2 regions of the Mesorhizobium sp. M0751 genome follow, and region 1 is predicted to be linked to the other one. Evidence: predicted binding sites of a transcription regulator. Region 1 holds the regulator's gene; the other holds the start of a gene.

Evidence for each region. The regulator HrcA, encoded in region 1, represses chaperone genes, less so after heat shock. The targets are predictions, from matches to a motif close to GTTAGCACTCNCNNNNNGNGAGTGCTAAC.
Region 2: groES (co-chaperone GroES) is a predicted target of HrcA. The motif match lies at 2,895-2,923, and genes of this name have one in related genera.

What each region holds. Positions count from the first base shown of each region.
Region 1 covers NZ_JAMYPH010000007.1:70,739-79,145, reverse strand. Annotated here, with positions in the region: gene NKI19_RS13625 (RNA polymerase sigma factor) at 1-933, shown strand, start outside; gene NKI19_RS13620 (glutathione S-transferase family protein) at 949-1,572, opposite strand; gene cysK (cysteine synthase A) at 1,750-2,730, opposite strand; gene NKI19_RS13610 (LysE family translocator) at 2,898-3,515, opposite strand; gene NKI19_RS13605 (PQQ-dependent sugar dehydrogenase) at 3,603-4,958, opposite strand; gene NKI19_RS13600 (hypothetical protein) at 5,058-5,255, opposite strand; gene hrcA (heat-inducible transcriptional repressor HrcA) at 5,292-6,404, opposite strand; gene rph (ribonuclease PH) at 6,551-7,267, shown strand; gene NKI19_RS13585 (VOC family protein) at 7,300-7,710, shown strand; gene rdgB (RdgB/HAM1 family non-canonical purine NTP pyrophosphatase) at 7,710-8,372, shown strand; gene hemW (radical SAM family heme chaperone HemW) at 8,369-8,407, shown strand, end outside.
Region 2 covers NZ_JAMYPH010000012.1:154,625-163,031, forward strand. Annotated here, with positions in the region: gene NKI19_RS19630 (porin) at 1-1,015, shown strand, start outside; gene NKI19_RS19635 (S46 family peptidase) at 1,571-1,885, opposite strand; partial or broken gene NKI19_RS19640 (S46 family peptidase) at 1,830-2,779, opposite strand; gene groES (co-chaperone GroES) at 2,976-3,272, shown strand; gene groL (chaperonin GroEL) at 3,338-4,993, shown strand; gene NKI19_RS19655 (HPP family protein) at 6,414-7,496, shown strand.

The DNA of each region.
Region 1 (8,407 bases):
GAGCGGCTCAGGCTGATGTTTGCCTGTGCCCATCCGGCAATCGAGGCCGGCATGCGAGCACCGCTGATCCTGCAGACGGTCCTGGGCTTCGACGCAGCGACCATCGCCTCGGCTTTTCTTGTCTCGCCAGCCACGATGAGCCAGCGCCTGGTGCGCGCCAAAATGCGCATTCGCGAGACAGGCATTCCGTTCCGCGTGCCGGAGCGGGCCGAGCTCGGCGAGCGGCTGGGCACCGTTCTGGAAGCAATCTACGCGGCGTTTGCCGAAGGTTGGTCCGACCCGGCCGGCACCGAAACGCAGCGCCGCAACCTAGCGACCGAAGGCATCTGGCTCGGCCGTCTGCTGGCGACGTTAATGCCGGACGAACCAGAAGCGCTCGGCCTGCTGGCGCTGATGCTGTTCGCCGAGGCGCGGCGTGCAGCCCGGCGCAACGCGGCGGGCGATTATGTGCCGCTGGCCGAGCAGGATCTTGCATTGTGGGACGACACCCTGATCGATGAAGCGGAGGCGCTGCTCGGGCGCGCGGCGGCCAAGGGCGTTGTCGGCCGCTATCAGCTCGAGGCCGCCGTGCAGTCCGCCCATACGACGCGGCGGCTGACCGGTTGTACCGACTGGGTCGCGATCAAGGAGCTCTACGACGCGCTGTCGGTGATTGCCGGTTCGCCGGTGGTGTCGATCAACCGTGCAGTGGCGATTGCCGAGGCCGAAGGTGCTTCGGCAGGATTGGGCGCGCTTGACCAACTCAGCGGCGACAAGCGGCTGTATGACTATCAACCTTACTGGGCCGCCCGCGCGGGCCTGCTGGCCAGACTCGGCAAAGTTCCGCAAGCGAGCGAGGCCTATGACCGGGCTATCGGCCTCGAACGCGATCCGGCCGTGCGCCGGTTCCTGCAGGAACGACGGGCAGGGCTCGGCCATGCGGAAAGACACTGAGACAAGGCGGAGTGCTTAGGCCGGCCACATGTCATGGGAAGCATTCAGCCTCTTTATCACCCGATGCTCCCGCAAATTGGCCCACAGGCGTTCGATGTTCGGCCAAGCGGTTGGAACTGTCGCGACCTCCGTATGCCAGGCCACCAACATGACGAGATAGATGTCGGCCAGCGAGAGCCGGTCGCCGGCCAGCCAGTCCCGGCCTTCGAGGGCGGCATCGAGAACGGCGAAGCTGCGATCCATTTCCGAGACCGCCGCCTGTTTGACGGCGTCCACGCCGCCGGCGTCGGCCGTGTAGCGATCAGCGTAGAAGAACCGCAGGTTGGCTGGATAAATGACGGAGGACATGAAAAACATCCAGCGCAGGAAATCCGCACGGTCAGGTGTGTTCGCTGCCGGCGCTAGAGCTGCTTCCGGGTGGCGTTCGGCGAGCAGAATGCAGATTGCCGCCGACTCGGTCATCGAGCGTCCGTCCGGCAAGACCAGCACCGGCACCTGGTTCAATGGGCTGATATCTAAAAAGGCCTGATCGAGTCGGCCCTTCGGAACGTCGATCTGGTCGAAAGGCACGCCCGCCAAAGCGAGGGCCGCCTCGACGACAAAGCCGCCGGTATTGGCACGCGTATAGAGTTTGTACATGAAGTCCTCCGCCAGCCGGGCAGCGACGATTTGATACGGAAGTGACCCGCCGCTCAAAGCGAACGACGCCCGCCACAGGTGGTTTTTCAGCGGTCCACGCCGAAGCGTTGATACAGAACGTTTGATGCCGGAGGGAATCGCGAAGGATCGCTACGAACCGGTCAAAAACGCTCGTGTCTAAGCGCCCAATCCCTCGAACAGGATCGTCGAGAGATAGCGCTCGGCGAAGGAGGGGATGACGACGACGAGGTTCTTGCCCTTGTTCTCGGGCCGCGAGCCGACGACGATCGCCGCTTGCAGGGCGGCACCCGACGAGATGCCGACCGGCACACCTTCGAGCCGAGCGACGAGCCGTGCATTGGCAACCGAATCCTCGTTCGAGACCTTGACGATCTCGTCATAGATCGTCGTGTCGAGGATTTTTGGCGCGAAGCCGGCGCCGATGCCCTGGATCTTGTGCGGGCCTGGCTGGCCGCCCGACAGCACCGGCGAAGCTTCCGGTTCGACGGCGACGACATGCACCGAGGGCTTGCGCTTCTTGAGCACCTGGCCGACGCCGGTGATGGTGCCGCCGGTCCCGATGCCGGCAACGAAGATATCGACTTCGCCATGGGTGTCGTTCCAGATTTCCTCGGCCGTGGTGCGGCGATGGATTTCCGGATTGGCCGGGTTTTCGAATTGCTGCGGAATGACAGCGTCGGGCAGCGTTGCCGCCAGCTCGTCCGCCTTGGCGATGGCGCCCTTCATGCCTTTCGGCCCCTCGGTCAGCACCAGTTCGGCACCGAGCAGCGCCAGCATCTTGCGGCGTTCGACGGACATGGTTTCCGGCATGGTCAGGATCAGCTTGTAGCCCTTGGCGGCGGCGGCAAAGGCGAGCGCGATGCCGGTATTGCCCGAGGTCGGCTCGATCAGGGTGGTCTTGCCGGGCGTGATCCTGCCCGAAGCCTCCAATGCCTCGATCATCGAAACGCCGATGCGGTCCTTGACCGAGGCGATCGGGTTGAAGAATTCGAGCTTGGCCAGCAGATTGGCGACGACACCCTTCTCCCTGGCGAATTTATCAAGCCGCACCAGCGGCGTGTCGCCGATCGTCTCGGTGATCGAATTGTAGATGCGGCCGCGGCCGGGCACGTGTGTGGGGGTGGCGGGCTTGTTCATTGATTTTCCTCCCAAAGGTCAAGCGGCAAGAGTCGGGGCGGGCATAGGATAGAGCCATCCACCGCGCAAGATAGGCTGTCGATCGAAAAATATCCGAGTGAAGTTCGTGCTGAATACCCCCGCCCTTGCAAGGCGTGGCAATCGTTGGGCGGATTGGCGAAAGAGATCTATTGGCGGGCGGCAATTGCCGCGGCCGCACCGACCATGAAGCCGGCGGCGGTGCGGTTGAGTGCCCTCAGCGCCCGCGGCGACTTCAGGAACCAGCGCGCCTTGGCCGCCAGCGCCAGATAGGGCACCAGCACCACGAGCAGGACGACGATCGTGATCGCGACGAGGATGCCGTAATCGGCCAGCGTGATCGTCGTCAGATCGACGATGGTCGGGGTGATGGCGAGATAGAAGATCATCGTCTTCGGATTGCCGAGCGTGACCGCGAGGCCGGCTACGAAGCTGGATGCCAAGCCGCCCTTGCCTTTCTTCGCCTCTACCGTCTCGGGCGTGATGCCGCTCGTCCAGAAACGCCAGCCAAGAAAAGCGAGGTAGGCGACGCCCAGCCATTTGATGGCCAGGAAGACAATGCCGAAGGTTTGTGCGACGAAAGCCAGGCCGAGCACCACGGCAGTGAGATAGGTCAGGTCGCCGAGCATCAGCCCGAACGACATGGCGAGCGAAGAGCGGAAGCCGGAACCCAGCGCACGCGCAACAAGCGCGGTGACGCCTGGGCCGGGGATGGCTGCGGCGATGCCGAGGGCGGCGCTATAGGCGAGGAACCCGGTGAGTGTCATGATTCGCGCTTGTCGCACAATGTTGAGGTTGGGTGAATTCCCTCGGCCCGAATTCGATTGCGCCAGCGCAGCAGGCGCCACCGCCGTTCAGGAGCGGCCGTCTTCGTAGGTAACGCGCCAGATGGTGCCGTTGCCGTCCTCGGTGACGATCAGCGAGCCGTCCTTGGCCATCGCGACACCGACCGGGCGGCCCCAGACGGCGTCGTTCGAGATGACGAAGCCGGTCATGAAGTCCTCATATTCGCCGGTCGGCTTGCCATCCCTGAATTTGAGCCTCACCACCTTGTAGCCGGTCCTGGCGCCACGGTTCCACGAACCATGCATGGTGACGAAAGCGTCACCCTGATAATCCGCCGGAAAGTTCTTGCCGTCGTAGAAGGCCATGTTCATCGGCGCCGAATGCGCCTGCATCAGTACATCGGGGACAGTGGCCTTGCTGGCGAGGTCTGGCCGCTCGCCCTGATGGCGCGGATCCTCGTTATTGCCGATGTAGTACCAAGGCCAACCATAGAATCCGCCGTCCTTGACCGCAGTTGCAAATTCGAACGGCACGTTGTCGCCGAGTTCGTCGCGCTCATTGACGACGCACCACAATGCGCCGGTGGCGGGCTGCACGGTCATGCCCGTACAGTTGCGCAGGCCGGTGGCGACCGTTCGGGGATTTTTCCCATCCGGATCGAAGGCGAGCACGTCGGCACGGCCGTCCTCGGAGCCCCAGGCCGCCCCGAGCGGCTTTGATTTCGCCCAGGCGTCGAGGCCGCTATCCGGCTCCTTGCCTATGTCCTCGGCGACGTTCGAGGCGGAGCCAACCGACAAATAAAGCGTTTTGCCGTCCTGCGAGAAGGCGATGTCGCGGGTCGTATGACCGCCCGACGGGATTTTGGCGACAATGGTTTCTGGTTTGCCGGATGTCTTCAGGTCGCCATCGCGATAGGGGAAGCGGACGATGCTGTCGCTGTTGGCGACATAAACCCATTGCGGTTTGTCTCCTGGCGGATAGAAGGCGATGCCGTAGGGATAATTGAGCCCCTTGGCGAAGATCGCTTTCTCGATGGGCTTGGCGCTGCCCTCGGCGAGACGATAGACGCGTATTTGGTCGGCATGGCTGTTGGCAACAAACAGGTCGCCATTCGGAGCGACGCGCACGACACGTGGATTGACGATGCCGGATGCGATCATTTCGGCCGAAAAGCCCGGCGGCAATTCTGGCTTGGCGCTTTCGGGCCGTTCCGCCACGCCGGCGCCGTTCGAAGCGGATTGGGCGGGGTCGGCTGCCGGCATGTCTTGCGGCCCGATCAGGCGGCGGACGCCAGGCCTGTCGGCGTGCCAATCGCCGAACGCGGCTTCGCCTTTGAGCACATTCTGGTCCGCCTGCTGGGCGGCTGCCGGTGTCGCAACAAGGAGGGCAGCGGCAACGGCCGCAAAGCCGCCAGATCGGATCATCAACGTCCTCCGGGATTCGCCTCGAACAGGGCAAACGGCATCAGGTATTGATCGTTCCAAGCGGTCGTCCAGCACACGAGGATTTGAAGCCGAACCCGTTCAGTTGCCAGAGGCGTAAAAGTCGTCGTCGAGGCGCTTTTCCAGCGCGACCAGATCGGCCGGCAGCGGCAAGCCCATCGCCCGCATCTCTTGCAGCTTCTCGCGCAACTGCTCTTGCACCTCGTGCTGATCCTCCGGCTGGTTGATCATTTCTTCGAGCAGCAGACTGATCTGGGCCTTGAACGATTCCAGCGCCATTCTTTTCTCCTCCTTGCGGCAGGCCCGCGGCGGCTCCTAGCTCAGCATGCGCGAAATCAGCTGCGCGGTATAGTCGACCATCGGTACTATGCGCGCATAATTCAGCCGCGTCGGCCCGATGACGCCGAGCGCACCGACGACGCGCGCGTCCTTGTCGCGATAGGGTGCCACCACCAGCGAGGAGCCCGACAGCGAAAACAGCTTGTTTTCCGAACCGATGAATATGCGCACGCCCGGGCCTTCCTCGGCGAGGTCGAGAAGCTGGATCAGCCCATCCTGCGTCTCCAGATCCTCGAACAGATGCCGCAGCAACTCTATGTCGGCCTGGGCAGTGACGTTTTCCAGGAGATTGGCGCGGCCGCGCACGATAAGCCGCCCAGGCACGCCGCTTTCAGCGCCTGCCCAGACCGCCAGGCCCTTCTCGACCAGATCCTGCGACAGCGTGTCGAGGGCTGCCCTGGTCTCTTCCTTGATGCGGGCGATCTCGACCCGCGCCTCGGCCAGGGTGCGACCGCGGATATGGGCGTTGAGGAAGTTGGAGGCTTCGTGCAATTGCGAGATGGTGATGCCGGCGGGCAGATCGATGACGCGATTTTCGACGTCGCCGTTCTGCGAGACCAGCACGGCCAGCGCCTTGGTCGGCTCGAGCTGGATGAATTCGATGTGCTTAAGCGCCACCTCATTCTTGGCGGCGAGCACGAGGCCGGCGCCGCGCGACATGCCGGACAGCATCTGGCTGGCCTCGGTCAGCATATGCTCCAGCGTCGCGCCCGAGCCGGAGGCGCGCACCTGCGCCTCGATGGTGCGGCGCTCCTCGTCGGAGAGGTCACCAAGTTCCATGAAAGCATCGACGAAGAAGCGCAGGCCTGCCTGGGTCGGCAGCCGGCCAGCCGAAATGTGCGGCGCATAAATCAGGCCGAGATGCTCAAGGTCGCTCATCACATTGCGGATGGTGGCCGGCGACAGCGACGACGGCAGGATGCGCGACAGGCTGCGAGAACCGACCGGCTCGCCATCCCTCAAATAGGAATCGACGATGCGCCGGAAGATGTCGCGCGAACGCATGTCGAGCGATTGAAGTGCGGGCGATTGCAGCGCGTGCGACGGGAGCACGTGCGACTGCAAACCGGGATCGACTGCCTTTGTCATTTCGAGCCAAAAACCTCCGCTCTGAAGATATAGACTTCCGCGGCGGCGGCGCAACCGGTCCATTTTCCTTTGCGCCTCACGCCCCGTGCGGCTACAAGCCGGCCAAGATTCCCCGGCCAAGATTCCGAAGAAAGAAAGAAGCCTGAATGCGCCCTTCCAAACGCCAATTCGACGAAATGCGCCCCATCTCCTTCGAGCGCGGCGTCTCCAAGCATGCGGAAGGCTCGTGCCTGGTGAAGTTCGGCGACACCCATGTGCTGTGTACGGCCAGCCTGGAGGAAAAGGTGCCGGGCTGGATGCGCAACTCCGGCAAGGGCTGGGTGACGGCGGAATACGGCATGCTGCCGCGTTCGACCGGCGAGCGCATGCGCCGCGAGGCTTCGGCCGGCAAACAAGGCGGCCGCACGCTGGAGATCCAGCGGCTGATCGGCCGCTCCCTGCGCGCCGTGGTCGATCTGCAGGCGCTCGGCGAGCAGCAGATCACCGTCGACTGCGACGTAATCCAGGCCGACGGCGGCACGCGCACCGCTTCGATCACCGGCGGCTGGGTGGCGCTCTACGACTGCCTGCGCTGGATGGAAGCCCGCCAAATGGCGAGCTTGGGCAAGGTGCTGAAGGATCACGTCGCGGCGATCTCCTGCGGCATCCATGATGGCCAGCCGGTCATCGATCTCGACTACATCGAGGATTCCTCGGCCGGCACCGACGCCAATTTCGTCATGACCGGCAAGGGCGGCATCGTCGAGATCCAAGGCACGGCCGAGGGCGAGCCGTTCTCGGAAGAGCAGTTCGCGGCGTTGATGGAGCTCGCCAAGAAAGGTATTCAGCGCCTAGTCAGCTTGCAGCAAATGGCGGTGGCTTAGCTGCCTTCAATATTGATGAGATTGGCGATCCTGTGACTCCTTCCGCAATCCTGGAATCAGCACTCTACGTGACGGACCTTGCTGCCGCGGAACGGTTCTATTCGGGCGTGCTCGGGCTCGATCTGCTCGGCAAGGTCGATGGCAGGCATCTCTTCTTCCGCTGCGGCGACGGCGTGCTGCTTATCTTCAATGCCGAGGCGACCAAAGTGCCGCCGCCAGCCGACGCCAAGCTCAAAGTACCGCCGCATGGCGCGGTCGGCGAGGGCCATCTTTGCTTCGCCGCAAGCGCGGATGAAATCCGACGCTGGAAAGCGCATCTTGAGACGAAGAAAATCGCCATCGAAAGCGAGTTCGAATGGCCGCAGAGCGGCCGCTCGATCTATATTCGCGACCCGTCGGGCAATTCGATCGAATTCGCCGAGCCAAGAATCTGGGGCATCTGATGCATTCGCCAACTGTTCACTCGCTTGACCGGCATAAGATCGTCGTCGCCAGCCATAACGCCGGCAAATTGCGGGAATTCGCCGATCTGATGGCGCCATTCGGCATAGAAGCGAAGTCCGCAAAGGAATACGGCTTGCCGGAGCCGGACGAGACCGGCACCACTTTCGAGCAGAACGCCCTCATAAAAGCCTTGGCTGCCGCCAAGGCCACTGGATTGCCGGCGCTGTCGGACGATTCCGGCCTGTGTGTCGATGCGCTCGACGGCGCACCCGGCGTCTACACCGCCAATTGGGCTGAGACGCCGGACGGCTCCCGCGACTTCGGCATGGCCATGCAGCGCACGGAAGTGGCCTTGCAAGAAGTTGGCGCGATCACGCCTGCCCAGCGCAAGGGCCGCTTTGTCGCGGTCATCTGCCTGGCCTTTCCCGATGGCCAGGCGGAATATTTTCGCGGTGAGGTCGAGGGCACGCTGGTATGGCCGCCACGCGGCGAGCTCGGCTTCGGCTACGATCCGGTGTTCTTGCCCAACGGGTTCGAAAAGACCTTCGGCGAGATGAGCGCGGAGGAAAAGCATGGCTGGAAGCCCGGCCAGCCAACCGCATTGTCGCACCGTGCCCGCGCCTTCCAGAAATTCGCTCAAGCCCGATTGGCCGCCGCATGACCATGCTGCTCGACCGCAGGCCTGGTTTCGGCGTC
Region 2 (8,407 bases), on a different contig from region 1:
CTACTTCTACATCCCCGGCACCGAGACCTGCCTGCGCATCGGCGGCTATGTCCGCTACGACATCGGCGTCGGCGACGTTGGATCCTACGACGGGGCGCGGACCCACGACGTCCAAGACGGTAGCGACCAGGGCACCTGGCGCAAGAACGCCCGCTTTGACCTAAGGACTTGGACCGGCCAGGAAACCGAACTCGGTACTTTGAAGACATACACCGAGACCAAATTCAATTTCGGTAACCGCAACGCCTATTCGGGTCCCGACAGTCCCCAGAACTATGCCTTCAACAAGGGCATCACACTGAACTTCGCCTGGATCCAGCTTGGCGGCCTGCGCGTCGGTAAGGACGAATCGGCCTTCGATACGTTTATCGGCTATGCCGGCAACGTCATCAACGATACGCTCGTTCCCTACGGCGATTTTGACACCAACGTCGTGCAGTACTACTTCGACGCAGGCAATGGCTTCTCCGCCGTGGTATCGCTCGAAGAGGGTTCTGGCGTCGTCGGCACGATCGACAGCTACGTTCCGCATCTTGTCGGCGGCGTGAAGTACACGCAGGGCTGGGGCGCCATCACCGGCGTCGTGGCTTACGACAGCAACTACGAAGAGGTAGCCGGCAAGGTCCGCTTGGATGTGAACGCCACCAACGAACTGTCGCTGTTCATTATGGCTGGCTATGGGACCGACGACAACCTAACCGATGGGACCTACGCTATTCCTGCCGGCGGTCGCGGCTTCTACAAGCAGTGGGGTGGCAACTGGGCCGTCTGGGGCGGCGGCACCTACAAGTTCAACGAGAAGACCTCTTTCAACCTTCAGGCGGCGTATGACGAGTGGAAGAACCTCGGCATTGCTGCCAATGTCGCCTACGATATCGTTCCTGGTCTGACGATCACGGCCGAAGTCGACTATCTCCGCGCTGGCAAGTTCGGGGATGTGGACTTCTCTAACTGGACCAATGCCGACAAGAAGAACAGCGTCGGCGGTCTGCTCCGCTTCCAGCGCTCGTTCTGAGGATTGAAGAGCCCGTTGCCGCGTTCGGAGCGGTAACTGCGAGCCTAATTTGCGGCCGAACCATTGTGGTGAGGCTTGTAGAGGTTTCGGCGAATTGCTTGATCACGGACCTCCAATCCGAGCATTTCGTCGATGAGAAGGGCGCCCTGTTCCCGGGCGCCCTTTTTTAAGGGTTATCATCAGACTCTCTCCCGGGGGAACTGTGGGTAAGAAACAACGCATCGTCCTGCAGGCAGCTGTTTTGGCGTCTGCCTTTGGCTTTTTTTTGCTGATCCTGATCCTGCAGATGGTCAGTTTTTTGGTTGACTCAGGCACGCGCAAGCGGGATGAATCGCGCAGAGACACGCGGAAGTTTTTTTCGCCAGCGAAACCCCGACGACCTGATGGGGAGTCACGCCAGCAGGGTGGGCGCCACGTCCAGTGCCACCGACCATGCGAGATGCCGATCGTTGGCGCGTCTGTCAGTTCGCGCGGCCATATTCATTCTGGTGCCGATCTGTTGCCTTTTCTGCTTTTCCCATGCGTTTTAGGCCGAGCCATTTGTGAAGCGGGCGGTCAATGGATCTGCGCCTCGCGATTGCCTGCCGTTGCTTGGTTGATCTGGGCGGCATAATCCGAGAGCGAACGCTGCAACCGCGGTTCGAATTGCGCGAAGTTGAACCGGACTTCATCCGCCGTCAGAAACTGGTGGGTTGCGCCGGGAAAGCCGGCGACCATCACAAGGTCGCCTTCCTTGATGCCTTCACAGGCTATGGGTAGCCAACTCTTCGGCCGGTAAGGCACATTGTCGCGCGCATATGGCCGGGAGGAACCATCAGGAGCGACATAGGCGCGATAAAAGCCGAAGTCGCCTGTGTGGCGCGGCCACATCCAGTTGTCCGTTTCGCCGCCGAAGGTTACCGATGCCGAGCGCGGGCGCATAGACAAGGCGCACGTCCTCGATTTCGAGCTTCTGCTGGAGATAGTAGGAGGCGCCGCCATAATAGGCCCCTACGTCGCAGCGGCGATTGGGCTGTCCTTCACATGCGGCGATCAGGGCCTTGCGGTTCGTGGCGAGCCGCTCATAGCGGGCAAACTCATTCAGCTTGTCCGAGACGCCCTTGAGCATTTCGGCGGTCACATCCCGCACGTCCTCGATCACATAGATCGGCTGCCTGGCGCCGCGGGCAATTCTTCACCCAGGGCTCTTCGCCAGAAAGCCGTCTGTGAGATAGCCCTGGCCCTCCTTGCTGTGGATTGGATGGATTCGAACACGCAGTGATGATTGGTTGCGACCAGCCCTTGTGGACTGACGAACGAGGCGGAGCATCCGCCCAGTGATACGATCGCGTTGAGCGGGTCAGCGTCCAGACGGCCCAGCTGGGCGGGATCGATCTGGAGCCCATCCGCGCGCATGGCCGCGCCCACTTCCGCAGTCTGGCCCGGCATCCACATACCTTCGTCCGCCGACGTAGCCTTGACCGTCCAGAGCAAGGCGATGGCAGTTGCTTTGGCCAAACATTTCAAATTCGAGTTCATGCTGACTGTCCCTCTCATCTTGCCTCCTGTTCTCCGCAGATTGGATTGGTGACCATCGGGTGGCCGGAGTCCTGGCGCCCGCGCGGCGGCCACACCGCAAATACCGAGTGGACCGTTAACGCAGGAATCCTGATGGCGCTCACCTCTCATTATATCGGTCGCGCGCAACGTTTGCGGATCATCCGCTGCACCGATCGTGCCAAATGAATAAGCCTTCAAATACAAATGGTGAGCCTCCCCATCCATGTCCTATCTCCGACGTCTTTCACGTAAAAGGCTCGGTGCTTCCACGCTCGTTTGCTCTTCGCCCGTCCCTCTTCCGTCTTGACTAGCAGGAGCCTACGGCCTATCTCACTGCCGCGTCAGCACTCGCTTCTGGTGAGTGCTAACCACGCTCCGGCAACGGAGAACCGTTCAACATCCGCACCAGGGAAATCCAAAAATGGCAAAGTCGAATTTCCGGCCGCTGCATGACCGCGTGGTCGTTCGCCGCGTCGAGTCCGAAGCGAAGACCGCCGGCGGGATCATCATCCCCGATACGGCGAAGGAAAAGCCGCAGGAAGGCGAGATCATCGCCGTCGGTTCCGGCGCCCGTGACGAGGTCGGCAAGCTCGTCCCGCTGGACGTCAAGGCCGGCGACCGCATCCTGTTCGGCAAGTGGTCGGGCACCGAAGTCAAGCTCAACGGCGAAGACCTTCTGATCATGAAGGAAGCGGACATCATGGGCGTCATCGGCTGACACGCCGCCGCCTTTCATCCGCACCATCCAATCTGAATTTCGGGCGAAATGCCCAGGAGTAAAAAATGGCTGCCAAAGACGTAAAATTCTCCCGTGACGCTCGTGAGCGCATGCTGCGCGGCGTCAACATCCTCGCCGACGCGGTGAAGGTCACGCTCGGCCCCAAGGGCCGCAACGTCGTCATCGACAAGTCGTTCGGCGCACCGCGCATCACCAAGGACGGCGTCACCGTCGCCAAGGAAATCGAGCTTGAAGACAAGTTCGAGAACATGGGCGCGCAGATGGTTCGCGAAGTTGCTTCGAAGACCAACGACATCGCCGGCGACGGCACTACGACCGCGACCGTTCTGGCACAGTCGATCGTCCAGGAAGGCCACAAGGCGGTTGCCGCCGGCATGAACCCGATGGACCTCAAGCGCGGCATCGACCTCGCCGTCGCCGACGTCGTCGCAACGCTGATCAAGAACGCCAAGAAGATCAAGACCTCGGAAGAGGTTGCCCAGGTCGGCACCATCGCCGGCAATGGCGACGTTTCGGTCGGCTCGATGATCGCGGAAGCGATGCAGAAGGTCGGCAATGAGGGCGTCATCACGGTCGAGGAAGCCAAGACCGCCGAGACCGAGCTCGAAGTCGTCGAAGGCATGCAGTTCGACCGCGGCTATCTCTCGCCCTACTTCGTCACCAACGCCGAAAAGATGGTTGCGGATCTGGAAGACGCCTACATCCTGCTCCACGAGAAGAAGCTCTCCAACCTGCAAGCCATGCTGCCGATCCTCGAGGCTGTCGTGCAGACTTCGAAGCCGCTGGTCATCATCTCCGAGGACGTCGAAGGCGAGGCCCTGGCCACGCTGGTCGTCAACAAGCTGCGCGGTGGCCTGAAAATCGCCGCCGTCAAGGCGCCGGGCTTCGGTGATCGCCGCAAGGCCATGCTGGAAGACATCGCCATCCTCACCGGTGGCCAGGTCATTTCCGAAGACCTCGGCATCAAGCTCGAGAATGTCGGCCTCAACATGCTCGGCCGCGCCAAGAAGGTGTCGATCTCCAAGGAGAACACCACCATCGTCGACGGCGCCGGCAAGAAGGAAGAAATCCAGGGCCGCGTCGCCCAGATCAAGCAGCAGATCGAGGAGACCACCTCGGACTACGACAAGGAGAAGCTGCAGGAACGTCTCGCCAAGCTGGCGGGCGGCGTTGCCGTCATCCGCGTCGGCGGTGCGACCGAGATCGAAGTCAAGGAAAAGAAGGACCGCGTCGATGACGCCCTCAACGCGACCCGCGCGGCCGTCGAAGAAGGCATCGTTCCCGGCGGCGGCGTCGCCCTGCTGCGCGCTTCGCTGGCCATCACCGTCACTGGCGCCAACTCCGACCAGACCGCCGGCATCGCCATCGTGCGTCGCGCGCTGCAGGCTCCGGCCCGTCAGATCGCGGCCAACGCCGGTGCGGAAGCATCGATCGTTGCCGGCAAGATCCTTGAGAACAAGGGGGCAACCTTCGGCTACAACGCCCAGACCGGCGAATATGGCGACATGATCGCCATGGGTATCGTCGATCCGGTCAAGGTTGTGCGCACGGCTCTGCAGGACGCGGCCTCGGTCGCCGGCCTGCTGGTCACCACCGAAGCCATGATCGCGGAGGCTCCGAAGAAGGAGTCGGTTGGCGGCGGCATGCCGGCTGGTATGCCCGGCGGTGGCATGGGCGGCATGGGCGGTATGGATTTCTAATCCAGCCCCCTATCAACCTACAGCGGAAAGGGCGGCAGCAATGCCGCCCTTTTTTGTGTGCCGAGCATGATCGACAGCTTTAGACGTGCAAGTCCTCTACCCAGCCTGATGGCGGCGAAGCGCAACGGCGTCGTCGTGAGACGGGGTCTGGCCGTGTCCTTTCGTTCAGCCGCTGGTCGAAACTCGTGCTGCCTTCCGCCGTGCCGTCGATCTTTACAGGGCTGAAGGCCTTGCCAACGGCTGGCGACCCTGGTTGCGGTAGAACTCATCGCATCGTTCGAAAGGCTCCGATACCTGATCGCCTATGGTCGTCAGCTCTTTCAATTGGAACTCGTTCTTTCGGCCATGATCGTGGTCGGCCTGACCGGATTGGGACCCACGGCCTGCTCACGCTTGCCTAAAACCATCTGCAACGCTGGCGTCCGGAGACCCAGATGAGCCTGATCACGATTACAGGTCTGGATAGGCTGTCGCACGGCGCTTCCATCGCACCGCCGCCCTTCCGCTTCATCGGCCGACATCTGCGGCCGCTTGCGGAGCCGATGGCGCTGCTCGCGATTTTGGGAGTTGCTCGGCCCATGCCGGCGCTGCTGACCCACGTTTTCTACCGCGGCTGGAGAGGTGGTGGCCCGCGGCATGGCAGAGTCCAGCCGCGGTGGCCTCGGCTCCAATCTGCTGGCGAGCCTGGTGCGTGACCTGATCGGTTTCGTGTGTGGCAGTGTGGCGGAATCGCGCTTGGTCTGGTGATCGGATTTTACCGCCTCATCGAACGCCTGAGAGGCTCGTGGTCGCGGTTGTATTACCGCTATTACGTGACCTGATCACGTTGACGATGCCAGCACCTTCATTGGCCACTTTCTGGACCATGTACGTCACATCAGGCTCCCCCGCCCGATCGACACGAGCCGGCTCTGTAACCACGCCGCCGTCATATAGCGGTTCCACGACGGCACTGGCGGCAGTCGTCTTCTCAGCGGCTACTGGTGGACGTTTCAGCAGCCAACGAATCCGATGGTGGCAAGGACAGGCAGACCAAGCACCGCGTAAAAGCCGTACTCCGCTGGAGTTCGCCTCGGAAGTGGAGCGACAAGGGCCTGATTTGTCTTGCCATGCCGACATTATCAGCACGCTTTTCGAAGCCTCTGAATTCCTTAGTGTCCATCCCAGCTCGACCTCCGACCATCCCCATTTCCGGCTGCCCGCGGCACGACAGCCCTTGGCCTCTAGCTGCGCTCGAGCGGATCAGCGTGCCGTCCGCCTCCTCTGCCTGATCAAAATGTCTGCACCCATTTGGCAATGGCCGTTTCGCGCAAAAGTATTCCCCCGTGAGCCGGCTTTCCGAATTGGCTTAACTTCCAAATCTGTGGCTTTGCCTGCATTGCGGAGCGCGGAGTTCCGACCACTCGCCCAAGGGTATGCCATGGCGTTTCGTCTCTTTGTTCCGATCCTTGCCGGTGCAACGCTGCGCGAGCGGCTGCTCGCCTGCATCGGGGCCATGATCGGCATCGCATTGACTGGCGTGATCAGTGCGCTGGCGAACGGGTCTGGCCCACATGTCGCACTGCTGGTTGCTCCAATGGGAGCATCGGCCGTGCTGCTCTTTGCCGTGCCTTCAAGCCCGCTCGCGCAACCTTGGTCGATTATCGGTGGCAATACGATTTCGGCGCTGGTCGGGGTGATCGTGGCGCATTTCGTGCATGAACCCGTCCTTGCTACCGGCATTGCGGTGGCGCTGGCCATCGCCGCCATGTCGTTCACGCGCTGCCTGCATCCGCCGGGTGGCGCCGCCGCCTTAACCGCGGTGTTCGGCGGACCGGCCGTCTTCAGCTCGGGCTTGCTGTTTCCCTTCGTTCCGGTAGCGCTGAACTCGATCGTGTTGGTCGCACTCGGCTACGGCATCCATAAACTGTCGCGGCGCAACTATCCGCATGTGGCGGCCCCCGCCTTTAAAAGCGCGCATGGAACCATCGATCCGCCGGCGCGGGAGCGGGTCGGCTTCCAGCCCGAGGATGTCGATGCCGCGCTCGGCGCGCTGGAGGAAACCTTCGATATCGACCGCAACGATCTTGAGCGGCTGCTACGGCAGGTCGAGTTGCAGGCGATGGTGCGCTCCCACCGGACCCTGCTGTGCGAGGACATCATGTCGCGCGATGTGATTTCGGTCGATGAACATGCGCCTGCCGACCAGGCGCGGCATTTGCTGCTCGATCACAACATCCGGACGCTGCCGGTGACCGACGCCGAGGGCGGGCTGGTCGGTGTAGTTGGCCTGCGCGAACTGACGAAGGCGACCGACACGGTGAGGGCTGTGATGTCGAAGGCTAGCACCGCCTCTCCCGATACGCCGGCGATGAGCCTGCTGCCGGTGCTCACCGACGGCCGCAGCCATGCCGTGGTCATCGTCGATACCGAGCGACGCATTATTGGGCTGATCACCCAGACCGACCTGCTGGCAGCGGCAGCGCGCGTGCACATGGCCGACACAAGGCTGGCAGCGGCATAAAATAGTGATCCGGACTTGCTCAATCCGGGAACCCGATGGGGCGCCAATAGGATAGCGGTATTAAGTGCGGCCTTCCGCCTAAGACAATTCCTTTTTACGAGTAGATCAACCCTGAAACGCGACCGCGTGCTCAGGCATCTGGTTCACGTAGGCCAAGTACGACTGCAACAACGGAACACTCTTCAACCTTGCCGGTGGCCAGAGCCAGTCCGCTATGTCGACCAAAGGCGTGCGGACTACAAGTGCAACCATCTGGTGGACGGCTCCTCTGCAACGATGGTAGCGCGGTTCGCGTGTCCAAGGCTGGGTTGAAGCTCTACGTCGCGGGTTGAGTGATCGTTGGCAAGGGTCGCGGCTCAGACGCCGAGGACGCGGTTCGCAATTCCATGCAGGTGGTCCTTTCCTTTGGTTCCTGCATTTCGCCTATGGTGAGGCGCCGCCGACTCCCGTCATGCATCACGCCGACGACCGCCGCTTCCTCGCCGCGCCAAGGGTTTGACTAGGCCGACGATAGACCATGCGATAAGCAATTCCGAAACGATGTGGCTTCCTTGCGCGAAGTCGGCTCTGTCGAACAGCGATGTCAACATGATCCTGTTCCGAGGGTTCGCCGCGCATCAATCCTATAACCTTGATGACGTTCCTGACTAGGAGGATGAGGCTGCTCCAACACGTCCACGGTGTTAGGAATTGCCATTGCACGAGTTGATCTCGGACTTCTTCGTCGCGCATCGCCAATTTCCAGCCCAATACCGCGCCTACGCTTGGTACCCCAACCACGCGGCCTATCGCCCTCATGCCCACTTCGAGGACCCTCCAGGATCCTTCGGATAGGTGTGGGAGGCCGAGGCATCAGAGGGAACGGCCAGACGCTACCATGAGGATGCGCCATCTGCCGAAGAGCCGTACCG